2 regions of the Fructilactobacillus cliffordii genome follow, and region 2 is predicted to be linked to the other one. Evidence: riboswitches for the same ligand, from Rfam matches in the RefSeq annotation. Region 2 holds a riboswitch; the other holds the start of a gene.
The links. A riboswitch is a leader RNA that binds a small molecule or an ion and turns the genes downstream of it on or off. The one in region 2 is predicted to bind lysine.
Positions count from the first base shown of each region.

Region 1 (5,232 bases), 380 kb from region 2:
TTTCCTGACTTAAGTCAGCCGGAGCAACGTCAACCTGGTCCAATGGAATCAAATGCGTATGCTTAACCAATTTGTAACCAATGTAGAGCGCCAAAACCAGCGGCACGCTGATGTACGTTACCGCAATTTGGAACCATTGACCGTGAACGAAGGCACCCACGTCTTGGCCAAAGATTACCACGATACACAAAATCAAACAGAGAATCGGTCCAAATGGGAACCAGGTCGCGTGATACTTCAGTTCGTCGAGATGGTGTCCCTGGGCAATAAAGGCCCGCCGGAAGCGATAGTGGGAAAGTGCAATCCCGAACCAGGCAATGAACCCAGTTAATCCGGAAGCAGCGACTAACCACAGGTAAATCTGCGGACCCATGAAACTAGTTAAGAAGGTTAATAACGCTACAGCGGTCGTAGCCAACAAGGCTAAGAAAGGAATCCCGCGCTTGGAAACCTTACCAAACATTTTCGGGGCGTAACCCTCGTCCGCCATGGAATAGAGCATCCGGGTCGAAGCGTACATCCCAGAGTTGGCCGATGAAATCACGGAGGTTAAAATAACCGCATTCATGACACTGGCCGCTGCCGCCAATCCGGCCCGTTCAAACACAATTGTAAAGGGACTGATCGAAACGTCACTCGCAGATGAACCTAGCAGATCTGGACTCGTGTACGGAATTACCGCCGCAATCACGAAGATCGCGAGGAAGTAAAAGAGAATAATCCGCCAGAAAACTTCGTGAATGGCCTTGGGCACACTCTTGCGCGGATCATCAGCTTCTCCAGACGTAATCCCAACCAGTTCAGTTCCCTGAAACGAGAACCCGGCGACCACGAACACGCTGATGATTCCCGGAATTCCGTGCACAAACGGCGCATCTTTATAGGTAAAGTTACTCAAGCCGGTGGCGTGCCCGCCCATAATCCCAAAGATGGTTAAGAATCCCACGATGAGGAAGATGATGATGGTAATCACCTTGATCAACGACATCCAAAACTCGGTTTCTCCAAAGGCCGACACGGCTAACGCGTTAATCACAAAGATTAGCGTTAACGCAATCGCACTCCAAATCCAGGCCGGAAAATGTGGGAACCAAAACGCCATGACCAACGAAACGGTCGAAACGTCCACCGCCACGGTAATCGCCCAGTTAAACCAGTAGTTCCAGCCCATCGCAAACCCCAATGCGGGATCCACGTACTTCGCCGCATAGGTTGAAAACGACCCAGAAACCGGCAAGTTCGTGGCCATTTCTCCCAAACTAGTCATCAAGAAGTACACCATGATTCCCATTAAAATGTAGGCAACCAGGGCGCCTCCCGGACCAGCCTTACTGATGGCTCCTCCACTGGCAACAAACAAACCAGTTCCGATACAGCCACCGAGGGCAATCATCGACACGTGCCGGGACTTTAAGCCCCGCTTCACGTGCTGAGTTACCTTTTCTTCTGCCATTCTTTTTTCCTCCTCTTATATGTCTAATCCCCTTGGTCAACAACTAAAAAGGGACCCTTCCTAATCCAGAAGAGTCCCCACTTTGATATTCGGGTTAGTCCGTTAAAGCGCTCCGCATCAAGTGCGACAGTCCTTGATTTCTTCAACCAAGGCCCAACCAGCCCGGTTCCACCCGGCTAGTTTCGGCAACGTTCCCTTTCCAACTATTTCTTCGGAGTGGTCCCCTCCCTAGCTGTACTGATGAAAATTGCTCCTCTTCTTAGATTCTAAGTTATTCAATTCCTTCCCAGTATATGGGTTTCTGTGCGGAATTGCAAATCGTCCTAACATCAACTGGGTCCTGGCTCTGTTATACTAAAGCAAAATTGCTAAAGGAGTGTTTATGATGACCACCAAGCAGGCTTTACTGATTATTGACTATACCAACGATTTTGTTGCAGATGACGGAGCATTAACCCTGGGTAAAACAGCGCAAGCGGCTGAACCCACAATTATCAATCTTGCCAATCAATTCGCTGAAAGAGGCGATGTTGTCATTCTCCCCACTGATTTACACCAACAAGACGATCCCTACCATCCAGAATCCAAGCTCTTTCCCCCTCACAACCTCAAAGATACTTGGGGCCGGGAGTTTTACGGGCAGCTCCAACCCTGGTACAACGAACACCAAGCCGACCCCAACGTGTGGGAAATGGACAAAACGCGGTACAGTTCCTTTGCTGGGACCGATTTAGACTTGCAGCTGCGGGCCCGTGGCATCACCGAACTCCATTTAACCGGAGTTGCTAGTGACATCTGCCTGCTGCACACTGCGGTCAGCGCCTACAATCTGGGTTACCAACTGGTGATTCATCCTAAGGCAACCGCCGGCTTTTCGCCTGAAAACCAAGAATTTGCCTTGCAACACTTTCAAAATGCCCTCGGGGCTCGCATTGCAGATTAATTAAAACCAAAAAACGCTCTTCCGGTTTAATGCGGAAGAGCGTTTTTTGGTTAGCTAAATTAAACACTTTATTCAGATTGATCTCGTTGTTGCAACTTCGAATGCCACAATCCATAGGTAAAATACACGATTAAACCAATCACAATCCACAATCCGACCGCCAGCTTGGTGGCATTAGGTAGCATGATGATGAAATAGATGCTACACAAGCCGGCCAGAATTGGAAGGACCGGGTACCACGGCATCTTAAACCCATCGTTCGGGATGTCTTTGCGCTTTCGTAGCGGAATAATGCCAAAGGAGATGCAGGCAAAGGCCAGCAACGTTCCGGCGTTAATCAAGGATGCCAGTTGTTCCAGTGGTACTACTCCGGCAAAGAAGGCTTGGACGACCAACGCGATTACCACGGCATTCCGAGGCACCTTGGTCTTTTCATCCACCTGCCCCATTTTCTTCGAAAGCAGGCCATCACGACCCAGCGCATAGACCAACCGAGAGCCCCCGAAGAACATGGTTACCATGGCGGTAAAGATTCCAAACAACGCTCCAATTGTGATCAACTTGTTCCAACCATCTAGGTGAACAACGTGTAGCGCATAAGCAGCCGGATCGTCAACGTTTAGTTGCGTATAGTGCACCATTCCAACCAAGACCAACGAAAAGGCCACGTAAAGGACTACTGCAATTAACACGGTCCCCAAAATCCCGCGCACCACGTTGCGTTTCGGGTTAATCGTTTCCGCCGAGTTGGCAGCCAACGCGTCAAACCCGATGAAGGCAAAGAAGACGGTGGCAGCCGCAGTTGAAATTCCCCCAAGTCCGAAGGGTGCTCCGCGAAATTGCTTGGGATAAAACGGCACGTAGTTACCGGACTTAATGTAAAAGACCCCGATCCCAATGAAAATAATAATAATGGCCACTTTTACCACCACAGCGGTGTTTTCAACCTTCTTCGAGAGGTCTGCGCCCTTCGCGATAATCAAGGCAATCACCAAAATAATCAGGACAGCAGTCACGTTCACCATTCCTCCTTCGAGTGGACCAGCCTGCAATGCGGTGGGTAATTTCACCCCGAGGGGCGCCAACAGGTTATTGTTAAAGTAGGCGGCAAACCCAGTCGCTTCGGCAGAAACCGCCAAGAAGTACTCCAAGATTAGCGCCCAACCGATAATCCAACCGACGATTTCACCGTAAACCACCGTTCCAAACGAGTAGGCTGACCCCGCAATCGGCATGGCGGAGGAAAATTCGGCATATGCCATGCCCACGACTCCCGACAATAAGGCTGCCAGTAAAAAGGCAATTGCTACCGCCGGGCCGGCGTGTTGCGCCGCTTCGTGGCCTGGCAAAATAAAGATTCCGGTTCCAATCACGGCCCCAATGCCCAGCGCGACCAGGTCCCATGCGCCGAGCGTCCGTTTTAACCGAGCATCGGCCTTCATGTAATTAGTAACTGATTCTTGTTTAAAAATCCGATTTCGCATGGCTTGCTCCTTTCGTCGCTATCTAAGTTTTAATTGATGTTTCTTATCTTACCGGCTAGACTTAAATAAGTAAAATTAATCTTTTTAATAGAAACATTAGGAGAACTGATATAATGAATCGCTTTGCCGTCTTCCAAAAGATTATCGAAACCGGGAGTTTCACGCGCGCCGCCCACGAGCTGGGCTACACCCAGTCATCCGTCAGTCAAACCGTGGCAAGTCTAGAGACCGAATTTAACGTGCGCCTGTTGCAACGTTCCCGGCGGGGCATCAAGTTGACGCCCGCGGGCCAAAAACTGTACCCCGAATTCCAGCAACTGTTACGCCAGTATGAAACCACCCACACAATCGCCGACCAAATCAACGGCTTAGAAACGGGAACCGTCCGCATTGGGGCCAGTAACAGTACTTCGCGGTACTGGCTCCCGGGATTGATTAAGGGGTTTGAAGCTCAACATCCTCACGTGCATTTCACCCTGTATCAGCAGGGCGATTACGATGAAATCCTTGCAGACATCAAGCGCGGGAAGGTCGATCTTGGCTTTATCAAGCAAACTCTCACTCAGGGACTGTTCACCACTCCGCTCAAACGGGAGCGGTTGGTCGCGGTTATGGATCCGGATCATCCCCTGGCTGATCAGGAAGTGGTCAGCCTCGCTGACCTCAAAGCCCATTCAAACAACATCATCTTAATTCCCGAGGGCTCACACAGTGACGTCCGGGCCGCGTTTGAAAAAATCGGCATTAATCCGGAGATTAAGGACCAGATTCAAGACGATTACACCGTGATGGCGATGGTAGAAGCCGGTCTGGGAGTGAGTCTCGTTTCCGAGTTAATGGTTGGAAACTCTGATTTCAACATTAAGACGGCCCACACGGAGCCAGAGGTGGCGCAAGACATTGACATTGCCTACCAAAATCCGGCGGGACTCTCCCTCGCCAGCACCCACTTTCTCAAATACGTCATCTCACAAAGAGAGCAGTTGGACTAAAAAAATCCCCTCAGTTAACTAGAATGATGAGCTAACTAAGGGGATTCATTTTAATGATTAATAATTACTACGCTGAAAAAATTTTGCTTGCGCTAAGCGGGGCGCATACCGAACGTACAGGTATTCTGCAATTTGTAGCCAGAAGTAGGCCAAAGTAGCCGCACCCACCACATCAGTAGGGAAGTGTGCGTTCAGATAAACCCGGGAAATCATAACCAGGATTAACCAAATTACTAAGATAGTCCGCACGATCCACATACTATTTTTCTCGTTAATCATGGGCACTAAAATAATCCAGATGATGCTTAAGACCAGCATTGTTCCTAAGACGTGCCCACTTGGGAAGCTGTAGCCTGTGTC
Region 1 is NZ_CP097117.1:1,201,969-1,207,200, reverse strand. It holds gene M3M38_RS05920 (amino acid permease) at 1-1,453, opposite strand, end outside; lysine riboswitch at 1,551-1,719, opposite strand; gene M3M38_RS05915 (cysteine hydrolase family protein) at 1,836-2,396, shown strand; gene M3M38_RS05910 (APC family permease) at 2,465-3,880, opposite strand; gene M3M38_RS05905 (LysR family transcriptional regulator) at 3,994-4,872, shown strand; gene M3M38_RS05900 (phosphatase PAP2 family protein) at 4,930-5,232, opposite strand, start outside.
Region 1: linked by a shared signal. The riboswitch ahead of M3M38_RS05920 (amino acid permease) and the one ahead of lysA (diaminopimelate decarboxylase) in region 2 are both predicted to bind lysine.

Region 2 (5,232 bases):
ACTTCCGGTGCTAATGTTTCAGCTTGTTCCACATGTAAATCAGCGTCTTGGGTTTCGACTAAAAATTTCGTTTGACCACTTTGTTCGGCAAGGTAGCGAGCGACCGTCCGCAAGCCGTTTCCACACATGGAAGCAATACTACCGTCAGCGTTAACTACCGTCATCTTGCCGGTACACCCCAGATGGTCGGAGTGATCAACGACTAGGATGCCGTCGATATCGTTAAAACGGTCGTCGTCACTTTGTTTTAGCTGCACGGCTAACTGTGAAATTTGGTCGAGGGTGGGTTCAGGATCGAATTGAGTCCGATCCAAGATGAAAAAGCGATTTTCAGAGCCATGGACTTTGCGTAAAGTTGGCATAATTAAGATCTCCTGTTAGTAATTAAAAATCCGGTTGTTATCAAAGAAGTGCTGGTAGATGAGTTTGACCGATTTTTGTGCATCAGCCTCATCGGTGCCCAGCATAATTGAGATTTTGGAAGCACCTTCGTTAATCATGTGAATGTTAATGTTGTGGTCGGTCAGGGGGCGGATGATTTTTTCAATCGTGTTTGGACTCAGTTGCATCCCTTCGCCGACGATCATAATGATGGCATAGTGGTCAATCCATTCTAACTGGTCAGGATGGAGTTCGTTTCTGATGTCATTGCACATCGCCTTGACCTTTTGTGGGGTCAGCTGCTTGTTATCAAAGATGATGGTTAAATCGTCAATCCCAGATGGCATGTGTTCGTAAGAAATCCCGTATTTGTACAAAATTTGGAGCAGTTTTAGGGTGAAACCGACTTCCTTGTTGAGCAGATAGCGGTGTAGGTAGAGGGCGGAAAAGCCCTTTGAACTGGCTACCCCGGTGATAAAGCCCTTTGGTTTAAAGCCCTTTTCCGGCACAATCAAGGTTCCGGGTAAATCCGGTTGGTTGGTGTTTTTGACGTTAATTGGAATCTGAGCATCGATGGCCGGAAGCAACGCCTCGTCGTGAAAGACGGAAAATCCGGCGTAGGACAGTTCTCGCATTTCCCGGTAGGTCATCGTTTGGATTCCCTTGGGTTGGGAAACAATGTGAGGATCAACCGAGTAAATCGCGTTGACGTCCGTAAAGTTCTCGTAAACTTCGGCGTGCAGCCCCTTGGCGACAATCGAACCGGTAATGTCAGATCCACCCCGCGAGAAGGTTGCAATCGTCCCATCATCCTCATTAATTCCAAAGAAGCCGGGAAAAACCATGTAGTCGGGATTGTCTCGGTAAGTGGCAAGGTGGTCGTAAGTGTCATCTGTAACGTGGGCATCGTTGACGGGGCCAGCCACGTTAAAGCCGATTTCTTTAGGGTCCATGAACTGGGTGGGAAGTCCGAGCTTGACTAGAATCTGACTTAACAGGTAGGCGTTCAGATACTCACCATGGGCTTTAAAAGTTGCTAGTTGGTGGGCGTAATCTGGATAAGTTTGGGTAGCTAAGCCCTGAATGACCGCTTGAATGTGGTCCATGACGGCTGCCGGTACGTTAAAATGTTCGGCAATGTTTTGATACCGGGCAATGATTTCTGCTTGTAGGTCGGCTACGGCGGCCCGTTTTTTTACTGCTTCTGAATACTGAATCAGTAAGTCCGTAACCTTGATGTCGCCCTTAAACCGGGTTCCGGGGGCCGAAACTACGATGGCCCGGCGCTCTGGATCTTGTTGGATAATGTGGATGATTTTTTCGAACTGGGTGGCGTCCGCTAACGAACTGCCCCCAAATTTAACTACTTTCATAGATTATTTAACCTCGTTGGTTGGATTACTAGTGAAACTATCATCATTTTTTTAATTGTGCAACTCAATTATGCGCAATAACGGACATTTTTGGCAAACTCTATATAGAAATAAAGAAATTTAGGTCAGGAAGCTAGCAAGAGGTTGACGGCTGGGGGCTTTTTCGTTATGCTGGAAACAAATCAAATAGAGGTCGCACGGGATAAAAGTACTTAGGGGAGTTGCCATCCAACTTTGAAGCTAGGGAAAGGGTTCCGTGCCGAAGTGCTAGGGGAGATGGACCTTAGATAACTGGGACGTAGTTTAAGAGACTGCGGACTGTCGGGATTCAGTTCCCGGGGAGCTATTCATAAAATCGATTCTAACCTGCGACAATAGGGTCTTTTGGACGGAGCTTCCGTACCGAAAGGCCCTTTTTGTTTGGTTATAGCGATTGAGGAGGAAAAAGAATGTTAAGTAGTGATGAAGTTCAGGATAATCAATTATTAATTGGTGGCATCCCGGCCACGAAGCTTGCAGATGAATTTGGCACCCCGCTGCAAGTCTATGATGTGGCTAAGATTCGCCAGCAGATTCGGGCCTTTGCCCGGGTGTTTGAAGAACAACATGTGGACTACGCAGTTAGTTACGCCAGCAAGGCCTTTGCCTGTGTCGCCATGTACCAGGTGGTTAACCAGGAACACGCGCACATTGACGTGGTTTCGGCCGGTGAATTAGCGACGGCCATCAAAGCGGATTTCCCGATGGAAAAAGTTAGTTTCCACGGGAACAACAAATCTTACGAAGAGTTACAAATGGCCGTCCGGCATCACGTCGGCACGATTATGCTCGATAACTTCTATGAAATTGGATTGTTAGCCCGGGTCCTAGAGGAAGAAGACGCGGAAATTAACGTAATGCTACGGGTTTCTCCAGCCGTTTCGGCCCACACCCACGAATTCATCCAAACTGGTCAACAGGACAGTAAGTTTGGGTTTGACCTCTTGACCGGTCAAGAGGACCAAGCGCTGCAATTGGTGTTAGACCAACCGCGGATGCATCTGCAGGGAGTTCATTCCCACATTGGTTCGCAAATTTTTGCGACCGACGGCTTTAAGATTGAAACCCAGAAACTGGTGCAGTTAATGAAGCGGTGGCGCGATGAGTTTAACTACACGCCACAGGTGGTGAACGTTGGAGGGGGCTTTGGAATCCAGTATACGGATGACGATCACCCGATTCGTCCAGAAGAATTTGTGGAACAGATTTTAACGACCTTGAAGGAAGAAACGGAAGCCAACGACTTACCGTTACCAGCGGTCTGGATCGAACCGGGTCGTTCAATTGCCGGTCCCGCCGGCGTGAGTCTTTACCGGGTCGGATCGCAAAAGACGATTTCAGAAATTCGCAAGTACGTAGCGGTCGACGGCGGAATGGGCGATAACATTCGCCCCGCCCTTTATGGTGCAGCTTACGAAGCAGTGGCCGCCGACAATGTCCATCCCGAAAAGACCGAAACGGTCACGGTAGCTGGTAAGTACTGTGAATCGGGAGACATCCTGGTGAAGGATGCGCACCTTCCTGAGGTCAAAGCAGGTGACGTGATTGCCGTACTAGCAACCGGGGCTTATGGGTACTCGATGGCTTCCAACTACAACCGGAATCCACGTCCTGCCGTGGTCTTCGTTGAAAACGGAAAAGCTCGGGTTGTGGTGAAACGCGAAACGTTAGCGGACTTGACGCACCTAGACGTTGCCCTTGATGAAAACTAACCTAAACATTTAATGAAGGAGTAAAAACATGGCTGAAATGAACGCACAAGAAATCATTCAATTTATCGGGAACGCGGAAAAGAAAACGAACGTGAAGGTTTATCTCAAAGGGGACCTTGCTGCCATTGATTTTCCGGCTTTGCTGCGCGCGTTTGTAAATGATCAAACCGGCGTGATCTTTGGAGACTGGAAGGACGTCAAACCGTTCCTAGCCGCTAACGACTCCCACATTACTGACTACGAAATTGAAAACGACGGCCGGAATTCAGCCGTTCCGTTGTTGGATACGAAAGACATTGAAGCCCGGATTGAACCCGGTGCTATCATTCGGGATCAGGTTAAGATTGGCAAAGACGCCGTGATTATGATGGGCGCTTTGATTAACATCGGGGCCGAAATTGGGGCCGATTCCATGATCGACATGGGCGCGGTCCTAGGTGGCCGGGCCATCGTCGGCAAGCACTCTCACATTGGTGCTGGAGCTGTTTTAGCTGGAGTGATTGAACCAGCTAGCGCTAAACCAGTGCAAATTGACGATGACGTGTTAGTCGGCGCCAACGCCGTGGTAATCGAAGGCGTGCACGTCGGTAAAGGTGCCGTAGTAGCTGCTGGCGCCGTGGTAACCGAAGACGTCGCTCCTTACACGGTGGTGGCTGGAATGCCAGCGAAGAAGGTCAAAGACGTGAACCAAAAGACCTTGGACAAGACCAAACTCGAAGACGACCTGCGGGGCTAAACCATGACATTGGATTTACACGAACTTTATCAAGAACTCCATCAGATTCCAGAACTCGCCTTACACGAATTTCAAACGCATGATCTGTTAATGAAGCAGATTGATGCTTTGACAGCTGACTGTGACTTCGCGGAGGTGCAGGTTCCGGAACAGTTACCGACCGCCATCATGGTGTTATTACATGGAAGTAACCCGACCCGGACGATTGGGTACCGGACGGATATTGATGCCCTACCGGTGACTGAAGATACCGGATTGCCGTTTCGGTCGCAGCACGAAGGCCGGATGCACGCCTGTGGGCATGACATTCACATGACCGTGGCCGTGGGGGTGCTGGCCCAGTTTGTAAAAGCACAACCAACCGATAACCTGCTGTTCTTCTTTCAACCAGCCGAAGAAAGTGAGAACGGGGGGAAGTTGGCGTATGAAGATGGCCTCTTTACCGGGCAATGGCGACCTGATGAATTTTACGGCTTGCACGATAATCCCCAACTTCCCGCTGGCGCCATTGGTTGTCGGATGGGGACCCTCTTTGCTGGGACCACGGAAGTGGACGTTCACTTTACGGGGACGCAGGGACACGCGGCCTATCCACAATTCGCGAACGACATGGTTGTCGCTGCCAGTCAGTTCATCGGGCAGGTGCAAACGATTGTGTCGCGGAGCGTCGATCCGATTGAAGGCGGGGTGATTACCTTCGGGCAGTTTAACGCTGGGACGATTCGGAACGTGATTGCCGGAGAAGCCGACCTCCACGGGACGATTCGGGGCCTGACCCAGAAAATGATTGAACACATTGATGACCGGCTCCGGGCCGTAGCAAACGGAATTGCAATGAGTTACGACTGCCAGGTGGATCTCCACTTAAACCAAGGGGGCTACCTCCCGGTGGAAAACAATCCGCACCTGACGCAGGAGTTTATTCAATATATGGAAAAGAACCCGCACGTCCAGTACATTGAAACCGAACCGGCGATGACCGGGGAGGACT
Region 2 is NZ_CP097117.1:821,110-826,341, reverse strand. It holds gene dapF (diaminopimelate epimerase) at 1-362, opposite strand, end outside; gene M3M38_RS04135 (aspartate kinase) at 378-1,754, opposite strand; lysine riboswitch at 1,934-2,108, shown strand; gene lysA (diaminopimelate decarboxylase) at 2,204-3,505, shown strand; gene dapD (2,3,4,5-tetrahydropyridine-2,6-dicarboxylate N-acetyltransferase) at 3,534-4,241, shown strand; gene M3M38_RS04120 (N-acetyldiaminopimelate deacetylase) at 4,245-5,232, shown strand, end outside.